One region of the Streptomyces sp. NPDC088252 genome, then DNA from elsewhere that is predicted to be linked to it. Evidence: riboswitches for the same ligand, from Rfam matches in the RefSeq annotation. Region 1 holds a riboswitch; each other region holds the start of a gene.

Region 1 (5,403 bases):
GCTGGCCCTCCTTGACCAGCTGCCGCACGCGCGTCACCTCGACATCGAGCATTTCCGCGATGTCGGGGAGGTGGAGCCAGGCAGGGACGAGAGCATCGATCTTTGCGTCAATCTCGGTCACGGGGACAAGCGTGCCATCCCGGACCGACAGTCGGTAGCCGGGCCGACCGTACGGGGGTGCGGGGTACGCCGTCAGGGGGTCGCCGACTTCAGCGGTACGGAGGGATCCGCGACCCGGGCCGGATCGAGCCGCGCCCCCGCCTCGATGAGCCTGCGCCCCTGCGCCAGGTCGCGGGGGCGGCCGACGGCGAGGACCGCGACCAGGACGCCGTCGCGCAGCCAGCACACCGACCAGGAGGGGTCCGCCGGATCGCCGCGCCACAGCAGGGTGTCGGCCGCCGCACAGTGGCCCGCGTACTGCACGAACCGGCCGAACTGCTCGGACCAGAAGTACGGCACGGGGTCGTACGTCTGCGGCGCCGGACCTTCCCCGGCCCCTGCCGCGATGATGTTGGCGGCGGCGGTGCGCGGGCCCTGGAGGGCGTTGTCCCAGTGGTGGACGAGAAGGCGTTCGCCGTATCGGGCGGAGGGGAACGAGGCGCAGTCGCCCACCGCGTACACATCGGGCAGCGAGGTGCGCAGCGCATCGTCGGCGGTCACCGATCCGTCGGGGCCGAGGGCGATGCCGGAACCGGCCAGCCAGGCGGTGGAGGGCCGTGCGCCGATGCCGACGACGACCGCTCCGGCCGGGATCACGCGGCCGTCCGCCAGGATCACGCGGCCGGATTCGATGCGCTCGACCCGGGCCCCGGTGAGGAGTTCGGCGCCGCTCTCGGCGTACCAGGCGGCCATCGGGGCGGCCACCTCGGCGGGCATCGCGCCGGCGAGCGGCCGGTCGGCGGCCTCGACGACGGTGACCTCGCAGCCCGCGGCGCGGGCCGCGGTGGCGAACTCCGCGCCGATCCAGCCCGCTCCGACGACCACGACGCCGTGCCGCTCGTCGAGGACGGGCCGCAGTCGTGCCGCGTCGTCGAGGGTACGCAGCAGATGGACACCGGGAACGCCTTCGGTACCGGGCAGGACGATCGGTTCGGCGCCGGTCGCGACCACCAGCACGTCGTAGGGAACAGGCCCTGACGGCGTGTCCAGCTCGTGCGCCCCGGGCCGCACACCGGTGACTTCGCACCCCAGCCGCAGATCGATGTCCAGTGCCTCGAAGTCGACGTCGAACGCGGAGCCCTCGGCCTCGCCCAGCAGTACCGCCTTGGACAGCGGGGGCCGGTCGTAGGGCTGGTGCGGTTCGGCACCGATCAGGGTGACGGGACCGGTGAAGCCCTGCTCCCGCAGGGCCACCGCCGTCTGTACTCCGGCCATGCCGGCGCCGACGATGACGACACGTCGCCCCGCCCGCCGGTCCGGTCGCTCCGACTGCTGCTGCTCGCTCACCCGTACACCTTAAACATCTGACGTATCGTCAGGAAAGGGGAGTTCCTCCACCGTGCTCGTACCGCTGCCGTTCTGGGACTCCCATTCCCACCGCTCGTCCAGCCGGACCCTGCCGTCCGCGAGGTCGACGACGGTGGAGACACAGTGGCCGGAGGAGGTCGTTCCGTCCTGCTTCAGCTGGACGTAGCGGAAGTCGAGGGTGTCGTCGACGCGCGTACCGACAAGGTGGCCGCGGACCACGTCGCCGCCTGCGTACTCGGCCCAGATCCGGCCGTTCTCCTCGTGGTACGTGAAGCGGGTACGGGTACCGACCTGCCCCGGGGCCTGGTCGGCGACCGGATAGAGGACGAGTCCGTCGAGCGAACGGGCCACGGGGGTTGCTCCCTTACTGGGTCCAGCGGGCGGGGTTTAGGGTGGCCAACGTAAAACACTCGCGGGAGCCCGGACGCACCGGGCTGAGAGGGAGGCTGGGCGGCCTCCGACCGTACGAACCTGATCCGGGTCATGCCGGCGAAGGGAGGGGCTGGACGCCCATGCGTTCTACACGGAACGGAGACGGATCCGACGTCCTCGTCATCGGGGGCGGGATCATCGGTCTGGTGACCGCCTGGCGGGCCGCGCAACGCGGACTGCGCACCGCGGTCGTCGACCCCGAACCGGGAGGCGGGGCCGCCCGGGTGGCGGCCGGCATGCTGGCCGCCGTCACCGAACTCCACTACGGCGAACAGATGCTGCTGGGCCTCAACGTCGCCTCGGCCGCCCGCTATCCCGACTTCGCGGCCGAACTGGAGGCGGCGAGCGGGCGGGAGACCGGCTTCCGCGCCTGCGGCACGCTGGCTGTCGCGCTGGACTCCGACGACCGCGCCCATCTGCGGGAACTGCACGCCCTGCAGCAGCGTTCCGGCCTGGAGTCGGAGTGGCTCACCGGCCGCGAATGCCGGCGCCTGGAGCCGATGCTCGCGCCGGGCGTCCGCGGCGGTCTGCGGGTCGACGGCGACCATCAGATCGATCCCCGTCGGCTGGCCGCCGCTCTGCTGACCGCCTGCGAACGGGCCGGGGTGGTCTTCCACCGCGGATGGGTGGAGCGCCTGACGGTGGTCCGCGACCGGGCCGCCGGAGCCGTCCTCGCCGGGGGCACGGAACTCACCGCCGACCAGGTCGTGCTCGCCGCGGGCAGCCTGAGCGGCAGGCTGCCGGGGCTGCCGGACGAGGTCGTGCCGCCGGTCCGTCCGGTGAAGGGGCAGGTGCTGCGGCTGACGGTGCCCGCCGCGTACGCGCCCTTCCTCACCCGGACGGTCCGGGCCGTGGTCCGGGGCAGCCATGTCTATCTCGTACCGCGTGAGAACGGCGAACTGGTCGTCGGCGCCACCAGCGAGGAGATGGGCTGGGACACCACCGTCACCGCGGGCGGCGTCTACGAACTGCTGCGGGACGCCCACGAACTGGTGCCGGGCATCACCGAACTGCCGCTCACCGAGACCCGTGCCGGTCTGCGCCCCGCCTCCCCCGACAACGCGCCGCTGCTCGGCCCCACCGCCCTGCCCGGCCTCCACCTCGCCACCGGCCACCACCGCAACGGAGTGCTGCTCACCCCCATCACCGGCGACGTCATGGCGGCACTCCTGGCCGACGGCGAGCTGCCCGAGCCGGCCCGCCCCTTCACCCCGTTCCGTTTCTCGCCCGCCGCCCCCGTACGTCAGGAGCAGCCCGCATGACCGAGCCCACACCCCCCTCCATGGCCGCTTCCACGCCCGAGCCCGGCCTCGCGCCCCTGTCCGTGTCCGTGAACGGCGAGGTCCGCCTGCTCGCCGCGGGCACCACTCTGTGCGCCCTCGTCGCCACCCTGACCGCCGCGCACTCCGGCGTAGCGGCCGCCGTCAACGAGACCGTCGTCCCGCGCGGCCAGTGGTCCACCGCCGTACTCGGTGACGGGGACCGCGTCGAGGTCCTGACCGCGGTCCAGGGAGGCTGACCATGTCCGACGACCTCTTCACTCTCGGCGACACCGCCTTCGGCTCCCGGCTGATCATGGGGACCGGCGGGGCACCCAGCCTCGACGTGCTCGAACGGTCGCTGACCGCTTCCGGTACCGAACTGACCACCGTCGCGATGCGCCGCCTCGATCCGACCGTGCAGGGTTCGGTGCTCTCCGTGCTCCGACGGCTCTCCATCCGCGTGCTGCCGAACACGGCGGGCTGCTTCACCGCGGGCGAGGCCGTGCTGACCGCCCGGCTGGCCCGCGAGGCGCTCGGCACCGACTGGATCAAGCTGGAGGTGGTGGCCGACGAGCGGACCCTGCTGCCCGATCCGATCGAGCTGCTGGACGCCGCGGAGACCCTGGTGGACGACGGCTTCACCGTGCTGCCCTACACCAATGACGACCCGGTGCTGGCCCGCAGGCTCCAGGACATGGGGTGCGCGGCGATCATGCCGCTCGGCTCCCCCATCGGCTCCGGCCTCGGCATCCGCAACCCGCACAACTTCCGGCTGATCGTCGAGCAGGCCCAGGTGCCGGTGATCCTCGACGCGGGCGCCGGAACGGCGTCGGACGCGGCGCTCGCGATGGAGCTGGGGTGCGCGGCGGTGATGCTGGCGTCCGCGGTGACCCGGGCGCAGGAACCCGAGCTGATGGCCGCGGCGATGCGGCACGCGGTGGAGGGCGGGAGGCTGGCGTGCCGCGCGGGCCGGATCCCGCGCCGGCACTTCGCCGAGGCTTCGTCACCGGTGGAGGGGCGCGCGGTGCTGGACCCGGAACGTCCGGCGTTCTGATCCGCCGGGACCCACCGCGGCCCGGCGGGGGCGGGGCCGTGCACCGCCAGGACGCCTCGGGGCGCACGTCCCTGTCACGGCTCGGCTGCAGTACTGCCCCGGCTGTGCCCCGGCCCGTGGGTCGTGTCCGTGGCTGCTCGTAGACTCGCATGCGTGGATACGACCCTCCAGGACCCTCTTGTCGGGCAATTGCTCGACGGCCGTTACCGCGTCGATGCCCGCATCGCCGTGGGCGGCATGGCCACGGTCTACCGGGCCGTGGACACCCGGCTCGACCGGGTGCTCGCCCTCAAGGTGATGCACCCGGCGCTCGCCACCGACGCCTCGTTCGTGGAGCGCTTCATCCGTGAGGCCAAGTCCGTGGCCCGGCTGGCGCACCCCAATGTGGTCGCGGTCTTCGACCAGGGTGCCCAGGGGCAGTACGTCTACCTCGCGATGGAGTACGTGGCGGGCTGCACCCTGCGCGACGTACTGCGCGATCGCGGCGCCCTTCAGCCGAGGGCGGCACTGGACATCCTGGAACCGGTTCTCGCCGCCCTCGGCGCCGCGCACCGGGCGGGCTTCGTGCACCGCGACATGAAGCCGGAGAACGTCCTCATAGGGGACGACGGCCGGGTCAAGGTCGCCGACTTCGGGCTCGTCCGGGCCGTGGGCGCCGTCACCAACACCACCGGGTCCGTCCTGGGCACCGTCTCCTACCTCGCCCCCGAGCAGATAGAGCACGGCACGGCGGACACCCGCACCGATGTGTACGCCTGTGGTGTCGTCCTGTACGAAATGCTGACCGGGTCCAAGCCGCACGCCGGTGACACCCCCGCCCAGGTCATCTACCAGCACCTCAACGCGGACGTCCCGGCCCCGTCGGCCGCCGTCGCGGGTCTCCCCGTGGAGCTCGACGACCTGGTGGCGAGCGCCACCGCCCGCGACCCCGAGGTCCGCCCGTTCGACGCGGTGGCATTGCTCGCCGAGACCCGGGAGGCCCGCTCCGGACTCACCGACGCCCAGCTCGACGCCGTCCCGCCGCAGGCCCTCGCCGAGACGCACGACGCCGCCGAGGACCGCACGAGCGTGATCCCCCGGCTGCTCCCGGCCGACCAGGGCGTCGCCCACCACACCAGCCGGCTGGAGATGCCGCCGCCGATATCGACGCCGCCCGCGCCGGGAGGCCGGCGCCTACTCGATCCGCGC
Region 2 (5,403 bases), on a different contig from region 1:
GCGCCGGGCAGGCCCACCAGGCCCAGGAGTTCCGCGACCCTGAGCTCCTGGTCCCGTCGCGAGACCCCGCGCATCCGCAGCCCGAAGGCGACATTCGCACCGACGTCCCGGTGCGGGAACAGCTGGTGGTCCTGGAACATCAGGCCGAGACCACGCCGGTGCACCGGCACCCCGGCCTGGTCCGCGCCGTCCAGCAGCACCCGGCCGCCGTCCGGCGGACGCAGCCCGGCGACCACCCGCAGCAGGGTCGACTTGCCGCTGCCGCTCGGCCCCAGCACGCACACGATCTCGTGCTCGGCGACGTCGAGGTCCACCCTGTCGAGCGCCGCCCGCTCACCGAAGCGAACCGTGGCCGATTCCAGTGTCAGCATCCCTAGAACTCCCCGGATCGGTCGGTACGGATACGTTCGAGCAGCAGCAGCGAGACGGCGCAGACCACCATCAGAATGGTGCTCAGCGCCATCGCCTGGCCGTAGTTGAGCTCCCCGGGCCGCCCCAGCAGGCGGGCCACGGCGACCGGCAGCGTCGGGCGGTCGGGCCGCGCGATGAACACCGTCGCGCCGAACTCACCCAGCGACACGGCGAACGCGAAGCCGGCCGCGACCAGCAACGCCCGCCGTACCAAGGGCAGATCGACCTCCCGCCAGGCCCGCAGCGGGGACGCCCCGAGCACCGCCGCCGCCTCCCGCAGCCGGCCGTCCACCGCCCGCAGGACCGGCAGCATCGTCCGTACGACGAAGGGCACACCGACCAGCGCCTGGGCCAGCGGCACCAGGATCCATGAAGTCCGCAGGTCCAGCGGCGGCTTGTCCAGCGTGATCAGAAAGCCGAAGCCCACGGTGACCGCGGAGACCCCGAGCGGCAGCATCAGCAACGCGTCGAAGCCGCGGACGAGCCGCCCGGCGCGCCGGGTCAGCGCCGCGGCGGCGAGCCCGCCGACGAACAGCGCGATGACCGTCGCGACCAGTGCGTACTGGATCGAGTTCCAGATCGCTTGAAGCGGTGCGACCAGGAACGTACCGCCGCCCGCGTCCACGGACTGCAGGGCACGGTAGAAGTCCAGGCCATGGCCCCCGGGAGTGTCCAGCGAGCGTTCCACCAGTACCCCGAGCGGCAGCAGTATCAGCAGCAGCACGGTCAGCAGCACCCCGCCGAGGAGCGACCACTGCCCGGCGCCGCGCGGCCTGCGGGCGGTCTGTGCCGGGTCGACCAGCTTCAGCGCGGTCTCCCTGCGCCGTACGGTCCACGCGTGCACGGCGAGGATCGCTCCGACGGCGGCGAACTGCACCAGCGTCAGTACGGCGGCCGTCGGCAGGGCGAGCAGTTGGGCGGTCTGCCGGTAGATCTCCACCTCCAGCGTGGCGTACCCCGGACCGCCGAGGATCTGCACGACCCCGAAGGAGGTGAAGGTGAAGAGGAAGACCATCAGCCCGGCGGCGGCCACGGCGGGTGCCAGGGCGGGCAGGGTGACCCGTCGCCAGGCGGCGAACCGTCCGGCGCCCAGTACCCGGGCGGCCTCCTCCTGCCGCGGGTCGAGCTGTGACCACAGCCCGCCCACGGTCCGTACGACCACCGCGTAGTTGAAGAAGACATGGGCGAGCAGAATCGCCCAGACCGTGGTGTCGAGCCGTACGCCCCAGAGCTGGTCGAGGAACCCGCCGCGCCCGAGCAGCGCCAGGAAGGCCGTCCCGACGACGACGGTGGGCAGGACGAACGGAATGGTGACGACCGCCCGCAGCAGTTGTTTGCCGGGGAAGTCGAGACGGGCGAAGACATAGGCGCCGGGCAACGCGATCAGCAGGGTCAGCGCGGTCGAGGCGAGCGCCTGCCAGGTGGTGAACCAGAGGACGTCACGGATGTCCGGCCGGGTCAGCACTTCGCCGATCCGGCCGAACTGCCAGACGCCGTCGGCCTTCAGCCCGCGGCCGACGATGGCGGTGACGGGGTAGGCGAAGAACAGCGCGAAGAACGCGACGGGCACGGCCATCAGACCGAGCCGCACCGCGTTCCCGCGCCACGCCTTCGCGCGCACCGGGTCCACGCGCCCGAAGCGGCCGCGCGGCTCCTCGCCACGCGTCCGCTGCTCGTCCCCCTCGGGCGCGCCCTTCCCGCCCGCGTCCGATCCGCGTACGGGAGTCTTCGCTACTTCACTACGAGCGAGGACCACGACTGGACCCACTGCTCACGGTTCTTGGAGATCCGATCAGGGGCAAGAGTCGTCGGCCTGTCGACCCTCGCACCGAACTTCGTGAAGAGCTCGGGCAGTTTCGCACCCTCGGTGACCGGGTTCACGAACATGTTGAGCGGCATGTCCTCCTGGAACCGCTTGCTGATCAGGAAGTCCAGCAGGGCCTTGCCGCCCGCCTCGTTCTTCGCACCGTTCAGCAGACCGGCGAACTCTATCTGGCGGAAGCAGGTCCCGGTGGCGACGCCGGTGGGGGCCTCGGCCGGCTGCGGCTTCGCGTAGAGCACCTCGACGGGCGGGCTGGAGGCGTACGAGACGACCAGCGGCCGGTCGGCCTTCGCCTTCCGGCCGCCCGCGGAGCCGGAGAACTCCTCGTTGTAGGCCTGCTCCCAGCCGTCGACGACCTTGACGCCGTTGCTCTTCAGCTTCTTCCAGTAGTCCTGGTAGCCCTTGTCGCCGTAAGTGGCGACGGTGCCGAGGAGAAAGCCGAGGCCGGGCGATGAGGTCGCGGCGTTCTCGGTGACGAGGAGGTTCTTGTACGCGGGCTTCGCCAGGTCGTCGAAGGAACGCGGCGGTGCCAGCTTCTTGTCGGCGAAGTACTTCTTGTCGTAGTTGACGCAGATGTCGCCGGTGTCGATCGGGGTGACCCGGTGCCCGGCGCCGTCCAGCCGCGTGTCGGCCGCCACCCGGTCGATGCCCTTCGCCTCGTACGGCGTGAAGAGCCCGCTGTCCAGGGCACGGGAGAGCAAGGTGTTGTCGACGCCGAAGAACACGTCGCCGCGCGGGGAACCCTTGGTCAGGATCTCCTGGTTGAGCGCGACACCGGCGTCGCCGCTCTTCAGCACCTTGACGGTGTAGCCGGTCTCCTTGGTGAACTCCTTCAGCACGTCCGGGGAGGCGTTGAAGGAGTCGTGGCTGACGAGCGTCACGGTCTTCGAGCCGGAGCCCTTCGTGCCGCCGGAACCGGAGGCGGACTTGTCGGAACTCCCGCATCCGGCCAGCGCCGTGACGCCGAGCGCGGCAGCGGCAGCAGTCGCCGCGAGCTGCTTGGTTCTGCGTGTGGTGCTCATTGTGGATTCCTCCTGGGTTTTGGCCAGGAAGAGACGCGGCCCCGCCCGCGCAATGCGGGCAGGGCGCAACAGCATGAGTTGATGACCGAACTTCCTACCCGGAATGACCCGGGCGAGGTTCAGAGGGTCTGCGGACGACCTGTCCTCGGTGCCGCACTCTCAGCGCTGTGGCGCTCCCCTGTCGGAATATGAAGTTGATTTCAGGCCCAGGTTACACGGGCCGTCCCGGCCTCAGCGCTCGGCCGCCGCCAGCTGTCCACAGGCTCCGTCGATCTCCTGGCCGCGGGTGTCCCGCACCGTCACCGGCACCCCGTGGGCCGCGATCGCCTCGACGAAGGCCTTCTCGTCCTCGGGCCGCGAGGCGGTCCACTTGGAGCCGGGCGTCGGGTTCAGCGGGATCAGATTGACGTGCACCCGCTTGCCCTTGAGGAGCCGGCCGAGCAGATCACCGCGCCACGCCTGGTCGTTGATGTCCCGGATCAACGCGTACTCGATGGAGACCCGGCGACCGGACTTCTCCGCGTACTCCCACGCCGCGTCCAGCACCTCGCGCACCTTCCACCGCGTGTTCACGGGGACGAGCGTGTCGCGCAGTTCGTCGTCCGGCGCGTGCAGGGACACGGCGAGACGGCACTTGAAACCCTCGTCGGCGAAGCGCAGCATCGCGGGCACCAGACCCACGGTGGAGACGGTGATCCCGCGCTGCGAGAGCCCCAGGCCGTCCGGCTCCGGGTCGGTCAGGCGACGGATCGCGCCGACCACCCGGTTGTAGTTGGCGAGCGGTTCACCCATGCCCATGAAGACGATGTTGGAGAGCCGTGCCGGGCCTCCGGGGACCTCCCCGTCGCGCAGGGCCCGCATGCCGTCCACGATCTGGTGAACGATCTCGGCGGTCGACAGATTGCGGTCGAGACCGGCCTGTCCCGTCGCGCAGAACGGACAGTTCATCCCGCATCCCGCCTGGGACGAGATGCACATCGTCACCCGCTCCGGGTAGCGCATCAGGACGGACTCGACGAGCGTCCCGTCGTGCAGCTTCCACAGCGTCTTACGGGTGGTGTCGTCGTCACAGCTGATGTGGCGGACCACGGACATCAGGTCGGGGAACATCGCCTCGGCGAGCTTGTCCCTCGAACCGGCCGGGATGTTGGTCCACTCGGCCGGGTCGCGCGCGTACCGCGCGAAGTAGTGCTGCGAGAGCTGCTGGGCGCGGAACGGCTTCTCGCCGATCGCGGCGACCGCTTCCTTGCGCTCGGCGGGCGTGAGGTCGGCGAGGTGCCGCGGCGGCTTCTTGGCTCCGCGGGGCGCGACGAAAGTGAGTTCTCCGGGCTTAGGCATGGTCCATCCAGTGTCGCAGACGCAACGATGAGGGCCCGCCGCCCTGTGGACGACGGACCCTCACGCATGAATGCCCAGGTCAGGACGGTGGATCTCGCAGATCAGCCGGAACCCACGAACAGCACCAGCAGCAGCCAGACCACCGGGGCGGTCGGCAGGAGCGAGTCCAGCCGGTCCATGATGCCGCCGTGCCCCGGCAGCAGCGTGCCCATGTCCTTGATGCCGAGGTCCCGCTTGATCATCGACTCGCCCAGGTCGCCGAGGGTGGCGCTGACCGCGACCGCGAGCCCCAGCACCAGCCCCTGCCACCAGGAACCGCCGTCGATCAGGAACTGCATGCACAGCGCCCCGGCGACCATCGCGAAGGCGATGGCCCCGAACAGCCCCTCGCGGGTCTTTCCGGGGCTGATGCGCGGCGCGAGCTTGTGCTTCCCGAAGCGCCAGCCGACGGCGTACGCGCCCGTGTCGCTGACCACGGTCAGCAGCAGGAAGGTGAGCACCCGCTGCGGCCCGTCGTCCGCGGTCAGGAGCATCGCGACGAAGGTCGCCAGGAACGGCACGTAGAACGCGGCGAACACACCGGCCGTGACGTCCTTGAGGTAGCCCTCCGGCGGCTCGGTCATCCGCCAGACGAGCACCGCGAGCGCGGTCAGCGCCATCGCCACCCAGGCACCCTCGGCGCCCCGGGCGTACCCGGCCACCACCATCGCCGCGCCACCGACCGCAAGCGGAACGAGCGGCGCCTTGATGCCCTTGCGCTCCTCCAGCCGCGAGGTGAGCTCCCAGAGCCCCACGACGACGGCGACGGCG
Region 3 (5,403 bases), on a different contig from region 1:
TTGCGAAGTGGCCAGCCTCTTGCGCTCGTTCGTGTTCTCTATCAGTATCTGAAAAATCACTCCTTGTGATCTGCTATCGCGTGCACCACGATGGCGTCAATAGGGCCACGGGGGATCATTCCTGGCCAGATTCATCTACTGCGGGGTTGAACGATGCGCGAGTCGGTTCAAGCTGAGGTCATGATGAGCTTCCTCGTTTCCGAGGAGCTCTCTTTTAGGATCCCGGTGGAGCTCCGGTACGAAGTCTGCGATCCATATGCGATCCGGATGACCTTCCATCTGCCCGGCGACGCCCCCGTCACCTGGGCATTCGGCCGTGAGCTGCTGCTCGACGGCCTCAACAGCCCCAGTGGGGACGGCGATGTGCACATCGGGCCCACGGAGCCCGAAGGGTTGTCCGATGTACACATCCGTCTCCAGGTGGGCACGGATCGCGCCCTCTTCAGGGCCGGTACGGCGCCGCTCGTGGCCTTTCTCGACCGCACCGACAAACTCGTGCCTCTCGGGCAGGAGTGCACGCTGGGTGACTTCGAGGGCAATCTGGAAGAGGCTCTGGGCCGGATCCTCACTGAGGAACAGAACGCCGGCTGAAGAGCGCGGCGCCGCAGGTCGGCCCGCCGGTCGAACACGACACCCGCCGAATGGGTGAATCGCTCTCCGTGTGGAGGCGTTCAAGCCCTCGCCCTTCGACGGCGGCCCTTCCCGGTCCGTACGGGTGCTGGAGCTACGGCTTCCGCGCCGAGCCCCGTGCGGTCCGCGGAGACGACCAGCGCGGCGAGCACGGTCGTCACCGGTACCGAGGCGACCAGTCCGATCGAGCCGACCAGCGTTCGTACGATCTCCTCCGCCACCAGTTCGCTGTTGGCCACCGTCCCCACGCTGCTCCGGGCGATCGAGAACAGCAGCAGCAGCGGCAGCGCGGCACCCGCGTAGGCCAGCACCAGCGTATTGACGACCGAGGCGATGTGATCGCGCCCGATCCTGATCCCTGCCCGGTAGAGACCCCGCGCACCCATCGTCGGGTTCGCCTGGTGCAGTTCCCAGACCGCTGATGTCTGGGTGACCGTCACATCGTCGAGCACCCCGAGCGAGCCGATGATCACACCGGCCAGCAGTAGACCGCTCATGTCGATGTGCGGGTACAGGCCGTGGATGAGGCCGGTGCTGTCATCGGTGTTGCCGGTCAGGGCGGCCCAGCCGATGAAGAGTGATCCGAGCAGCCCGATCAGCAGCAGGGAGATCAGGGTGCCGATGACGGCGACCGAGGTGCGGGCGGTCAGGCCGTGGCACATGTAGAGCGCGATCAGCATGATCGCACTGGCCCCGATCACTGCGACGAGCAGTGGATTCGAGCCCTGGAGGACGGCCGGGAGGATGAACAGGGTCAGCACGGCGAACGACACGGCGAGCGCGACCAGTGCCATCACGCCGCGCATCCTGCCCACCGCGACCACCACCAGGGCGAAGATCCCGGCCAGCAGCGTCATCGGGAACTTCCGGTTCACATCCGTCACCGAGTACTGCAGATCACGGGGGGCGTCGGGGGCGTACGCCACGACCACTCCCTGTCCCTCGCGCAACTGACGCGGTGCGTCGGGCTGGACGATCTCGAGGAAAGTCCGGCCCGTGTCATGACCGGTCGTCACTTCGACGGTGGCTTTCTCGCACAACCCCGCCCCGTTCCCCGGCGGCGTCGTGGTGTCGCCACTGGTGGGCATCTGGGCGGCGTTCACTTCCTTGCAGTCCACCTTGTCGATCCTCACCACCTTGGCCTGCTGGGTCTGCCGGTCGAAACCGACACCGGTCCGCTCGTGCGAGGGCGCACCTCCCGGCCAGAGCGCCACCAGGCCGACGACGACCGCGGTGGCGAACGGGATCAGTACGGCGGCGATGACCTTGCGCAGATGCTTGGAGACGGGCGCTGCAGGGCCGTGGCCGTGGGAATGGCCGTGCTGATGGCCCTGCGGGTCGGGGTCGTGCTGGGGGGACGTCACCGGCCGATCATCGCAAGAAGGAAAGGGCCCTCTGTTCATTCCGCCGGACAGGGCGCTAGCGTGGGGGGACCTTTGCACACGCGGGAGCTCGGAGCACCGGGCTGAGAGGGCGCTGATATCCGTACATCTGTACGGGACAGGCTGCGCCGACCGCCGAACCTGTTACCGGGTAATGCCGGCGTAGGGAGTAGGTCTCATGACCACATCGGACGCACGCACGCCTGCCTCGAACCAGAGCGACGAGGCCGGGAAGTCCATCGGCTGGCACAAGGGGTACGTCCAGGGCTCACGCCCGGACCTCCGGGTGCCGGTCCGTCAGGTGCACCTCACCAACGGCAAGGACGTGACGTTGTACGACACGTCGGGGCCGTACACCGATCCCACCACCGAGACCGATGTCCGTCGCGGTCTCGCACCGCTGCGGGAGAACTGGATCATCGCGCGCGGCGACACCGAGGAGTACCCGGGCCGCCCGGCCCGCCCCGAGGACGACGGGCTCAAGCACACCTCGCCGCGTGGCGGGCTGCGCAACCTCGACGCCGTCTTCCCCGGCCGCCCGCGGCTGCCCCGCCGCAGCCGGGACGGCCGGCCGGTCACCCAGCTCGCGTACGCCCGCCGGGGCGAGATCACTCCGGAGATGGAGTACGTGGCGATCCGGGAGGACGTCGAACCAGAGGTGGTGCGCGAAGAGATCGCCGCGGGCCGGGCCGTGCTGCCGGCCAATGTCAACCATCCCGAGACCGAGCCGATGATCATCGGCAAGCGGTTCCTGGTGAAGGTCAATGCAAACATCGGCAACTCCGCGGTGACGTCCTCCATCGAGGAGGAGGTGGAGAAGATGACATGGGCGACGCGTTGGGGCGCCGACACGGTCATGGACCTTTCCACCGGACGCAACATTCACACCACCCGTGAGTGGGTTCTGCGCAACTCCCCCGTGCCGATCGGCACCGTCCCCCTCTACCAGGCCCTCGAAAAGGTCGACGGCAGGGCCGAGGAGCTGACCTGGGAGATCTACAAGGACACTGTCATCGAGCAGGCCGAGCAGGGCGTCGACTACATGACGGTCCACGCCGGCGTGCGCCTGCTGTACGTTCCGCTGACCGCCCGCCGCAAGACCGGCATCGTCTCCCGCGGCGGCTCGATCATGGCGGCGTGGTGCCTCGCGCACCACAAGGAGTCGTTCCTGTACGAGCACTTCGAGGAGCTCTGCGAGATCCTCGCCACGTACGACGTGACGTACTCGCTGGGCGACGGGCTGCGCCCCGGGTCGATCGCCGACGCCAACGACGAGGCCCAGTTCGCCGAACTGCGCACGCTCGGTGAGCTGAACACGATCGCCAAGCGGTTCGGCGTGCAGACCATGATCGAGGGGCCGGGCCATGTCCCGATGCACAAGATCAAGGAGAACATCGACCTGCAGCAGGAGATCTGCGAGGAGGCGCCGTTCTACACGCTCGGCCCGCTGACCACCGATGTCGCTCCGGCGTACGACCACATCACCTCGGGCATCGGCGCGGCGATGATCGCCTGGTGGGGCACGGCGATGCTCTGCTGCGTCACGCCCAAGGAGCACCTGGGCCTGCCCAACCGGGACGATGTGAAGACCGGCGTCATCACGTACAAGATCGCGGCCCATGCGGCGGACCTCGCCAAGGGGCATCCGGGGGCGCAGGACTGGGACGACGCGCTCTCCGACGCCCGCTTCGAATTCCGCTGGGAGGACCAGTTCAACCTGGCTCTCGACCCGGTCACGGCAAGGGAGTTCCATGACGAGACGCTGCCGGCCGAGCCTGCGAAGACGGCGCACTTCTGCTCGATGTGCGGCCCGAAGTTCTGCTCGATGAAGATCTCCCAGGACATCCGTCGTGAACACGGCGGTTCCCAGGCCGAGATCGACGCGGGCATGGCGGAGAAGTCCAGGGAATTCGCGGCGGCGGGCAACCGCGTCTATCTGCCGATCGCGGACTGAGCCCGTCGCACGGCGCCGGGGGTGGCGAAGGTCTTCTCGCGGACTTTCGCCACCCGTCCGCCGCTCTCCGGGCGCGCGGCGGGACCGGGGCGCGGTGGCGTCGGAGAGTCGGCGAACGGGGCGGCGCAGGAGGCGACTGATCATCAGGATCGCGCTGTAGTAAGGGACTTACGGCCTGGTGCACGATAGAGGGTCGATCAGGCCGTTACCGGTGGTCGTCGATACGACCGGACCCGGTCAGTCCGGTTCGTGCTCGGGCCCGCCGAAGTCGGGGCTGGTGAAGTCCGGGCTGGTGAACGTCGGGCGTGGGCCTGCCGCCGGGCCCTCGTCCGGGCTCGTGAAGTCCGGTCTGCTGTAGCCGATCTTCGGGATGCGGTTCGCCGAGCGATGCGGTGTGCGCGACGCGCGGCCGGCCTCGGGGTCGGCGAGCGCGTCCCTGAGGAACGGCAGGATGCCGCGTTCCAGCAGCGCGTGGCGCCATGCCTCCCGGGCGCGTGCCACATCCTCCGGCAGCTCGTCCTCGGCGTCCTCGGAGGGCTGCGACGTCGAGCCGTTGCGCAGCGCGGTGATGAGCAGTCCGACGGCGGCGGCGAGGATCGCGGCGGCCATCACCGCCGCGAAGAACCAGCCCGCGGTGACCATGGTGGAGGCGAAGGACGGCGGCGGGCTGAGCAGTTTCAGCAGATAGCCGGCCAGCAGGAATATGAAGGCGGCGGTGCCGGCGAGCACAGGCGCCAGAACCGTTATGACAGCCCCTATGCCGGCGCCCGACCGGTTCTGACGGCCCGTGCCGGGACCGACACCCGAATCCTCGCCCGCTCCTTCGACCGGTCCACGCAGCTCTTGCCGGGCCTTCACATAGTGCTCGTACTCGGTGGCGGCCGTGGCCGTGATCAGCGCCGTGGCGTCCAGCGCCATGGTGCGCAACTGGACGGCATTGAGCCGCTCGCCGACCGCGGCCAGATCCGGTCGTTCATGTGCGTGGCGCAGTGCGTCGTCGAGGATCCGCTCGTACTCGGGGCGGTCCTCGGTCAGCAGGTGCGGAGCGCTTTTCATGTGCATCCCCCGATGCTCCGTTGGGCCTGAGTACCCGCTCGGGCCGGGCAGTTGGGCGGAAACGGAGGAGAGCCTGCTACTGATACGCCGATGGTAGAGCGCCCACGGCACGGGGTGACAGGGGGTTTCCGGAAATAGGCCCAGTGATCGGCGCGGTCAGGTCGTGGAAGCGTCTTCCCGGAGGAACGTCAGACATGCAGGGGCAGTTGGACGACCAGTAGCTTTCCGGCCATGGTCACTCCGCCGTCCATGGCGATGGCGAGGCCGTCCGCGTAGACGTGCGGCCCTTCGACCACGGGGCCGGAACCGTCCTCTCCGTCCTCCGAGCCGACCTCGCCGAGAAGGTACGGAATGGGGCTGTGACCATGGACGATGCGATGT

Evidence for each region. A riboswitch is a leader RNA that binds a small molecule or an ion and turns the genes downstream of it on or off. The one in region 1 is predicted to bind thiamine pyrophosphate.
Region 2: linked by a shared signal. The riboswitch ahead of ACIOHC_RS27490 (thiamine ABC transporter substrate-binding protein) and the one ahead of thiO (glycine oxidase ThiO) in region 1 are both predicted to bind thiamine pyrophosphate.
Region 3: linked by a shared signal. The riboswitch ahead of thiC (phosphomethylpyrimidine synthase ThiC) and the one ahead of thiO (glycine oxidase ThiO) in region 1 are both predicted to bind thiamine pyrophosphate.

What each region holds. Positions count from the first base shown of each region.
Region 1 is NZ_JBIURS010000013.1:193,950-199,352, reverse strand. It holds gene ACIOHC_RS26230 (Rv2175c family DNA-binding protein) at 1-121, opposite strand, end outside; gene ACIOHC_RS26225 (NAD(P)/FAD-dependent oxidoreductase) at 193-1,446, opposite strand; gene ACIOHC_RS26220 (hypothetical protein) at 1,456-1,818, opposite strand; TPP riboswitch at 1,870-1,982, shown strand; gene thiO (glycine oxidase ThiO) at 1,980-3,161, shown strand; gene thiS (sulfur carrier protein ThiS) at 3,158-3,418, shown strand; gene ACIOHC_RS26205 (thiazole synthase) at 3,421-4,215, shown strand; gene pknB (Stk1 family PASTA domain-containing Ser/Thr kinase) at 4,369-5,403, shown strand, end outside.
Region 2 is NZ_JBIURS010000015.1:42,301-47,703, forward strand. It holds gene ACIOHC_RS27480 (ABC transporter ATP-binding protein) at 1-371, opposite strand, end outside; gene ACIOHC_RS27485 (ABC transporter permease) at 374-1,987, opposite strand; gene ACIOHC_RS27490 (thiamine ABC transporter substrate-binding protein) at 2,143-3,255, opposite strand; TPP riboswitch at 3,329-3,445, opposite strand; gene rlmN (23S rRNA (adenine(2503)-C(2))-methyltransferase RlmN) at 3,487-4,593, opposite strand; gene ACIOHC_RS27500 (phosphatidate cytidylyltransferase) at 4,695-5,403, opposite strand, start outside.
Region 3 is NZ_JBIURS010000002.1:623,500-628,902, forward strand. It holds gene ACIOHC_RS06610 (helix-turn-helix domain-containing protein) at 1-52, shown strand, start outside; gene ACIOHC_RS06615 (SsgA family sporulation/cell division regulator) at 154-591, shown strand; gene ACIOHC_RS06620 (YibE/F family protein) at 672-1,994, opposite strand; TPP riboswitch at 2,065-2,198, shown strand; gene thiC (phosphomethylpyrimidine synthase ThiC) at 2,191-3,966, shown strand; gene ACIOHC_RS06630 (hypothetical protein) at 4,204-5,028, opposite strand; gene ACIOHC_RS06635 (metallophosphoesterase) at 5,211-5,403, opposite strand, start outside.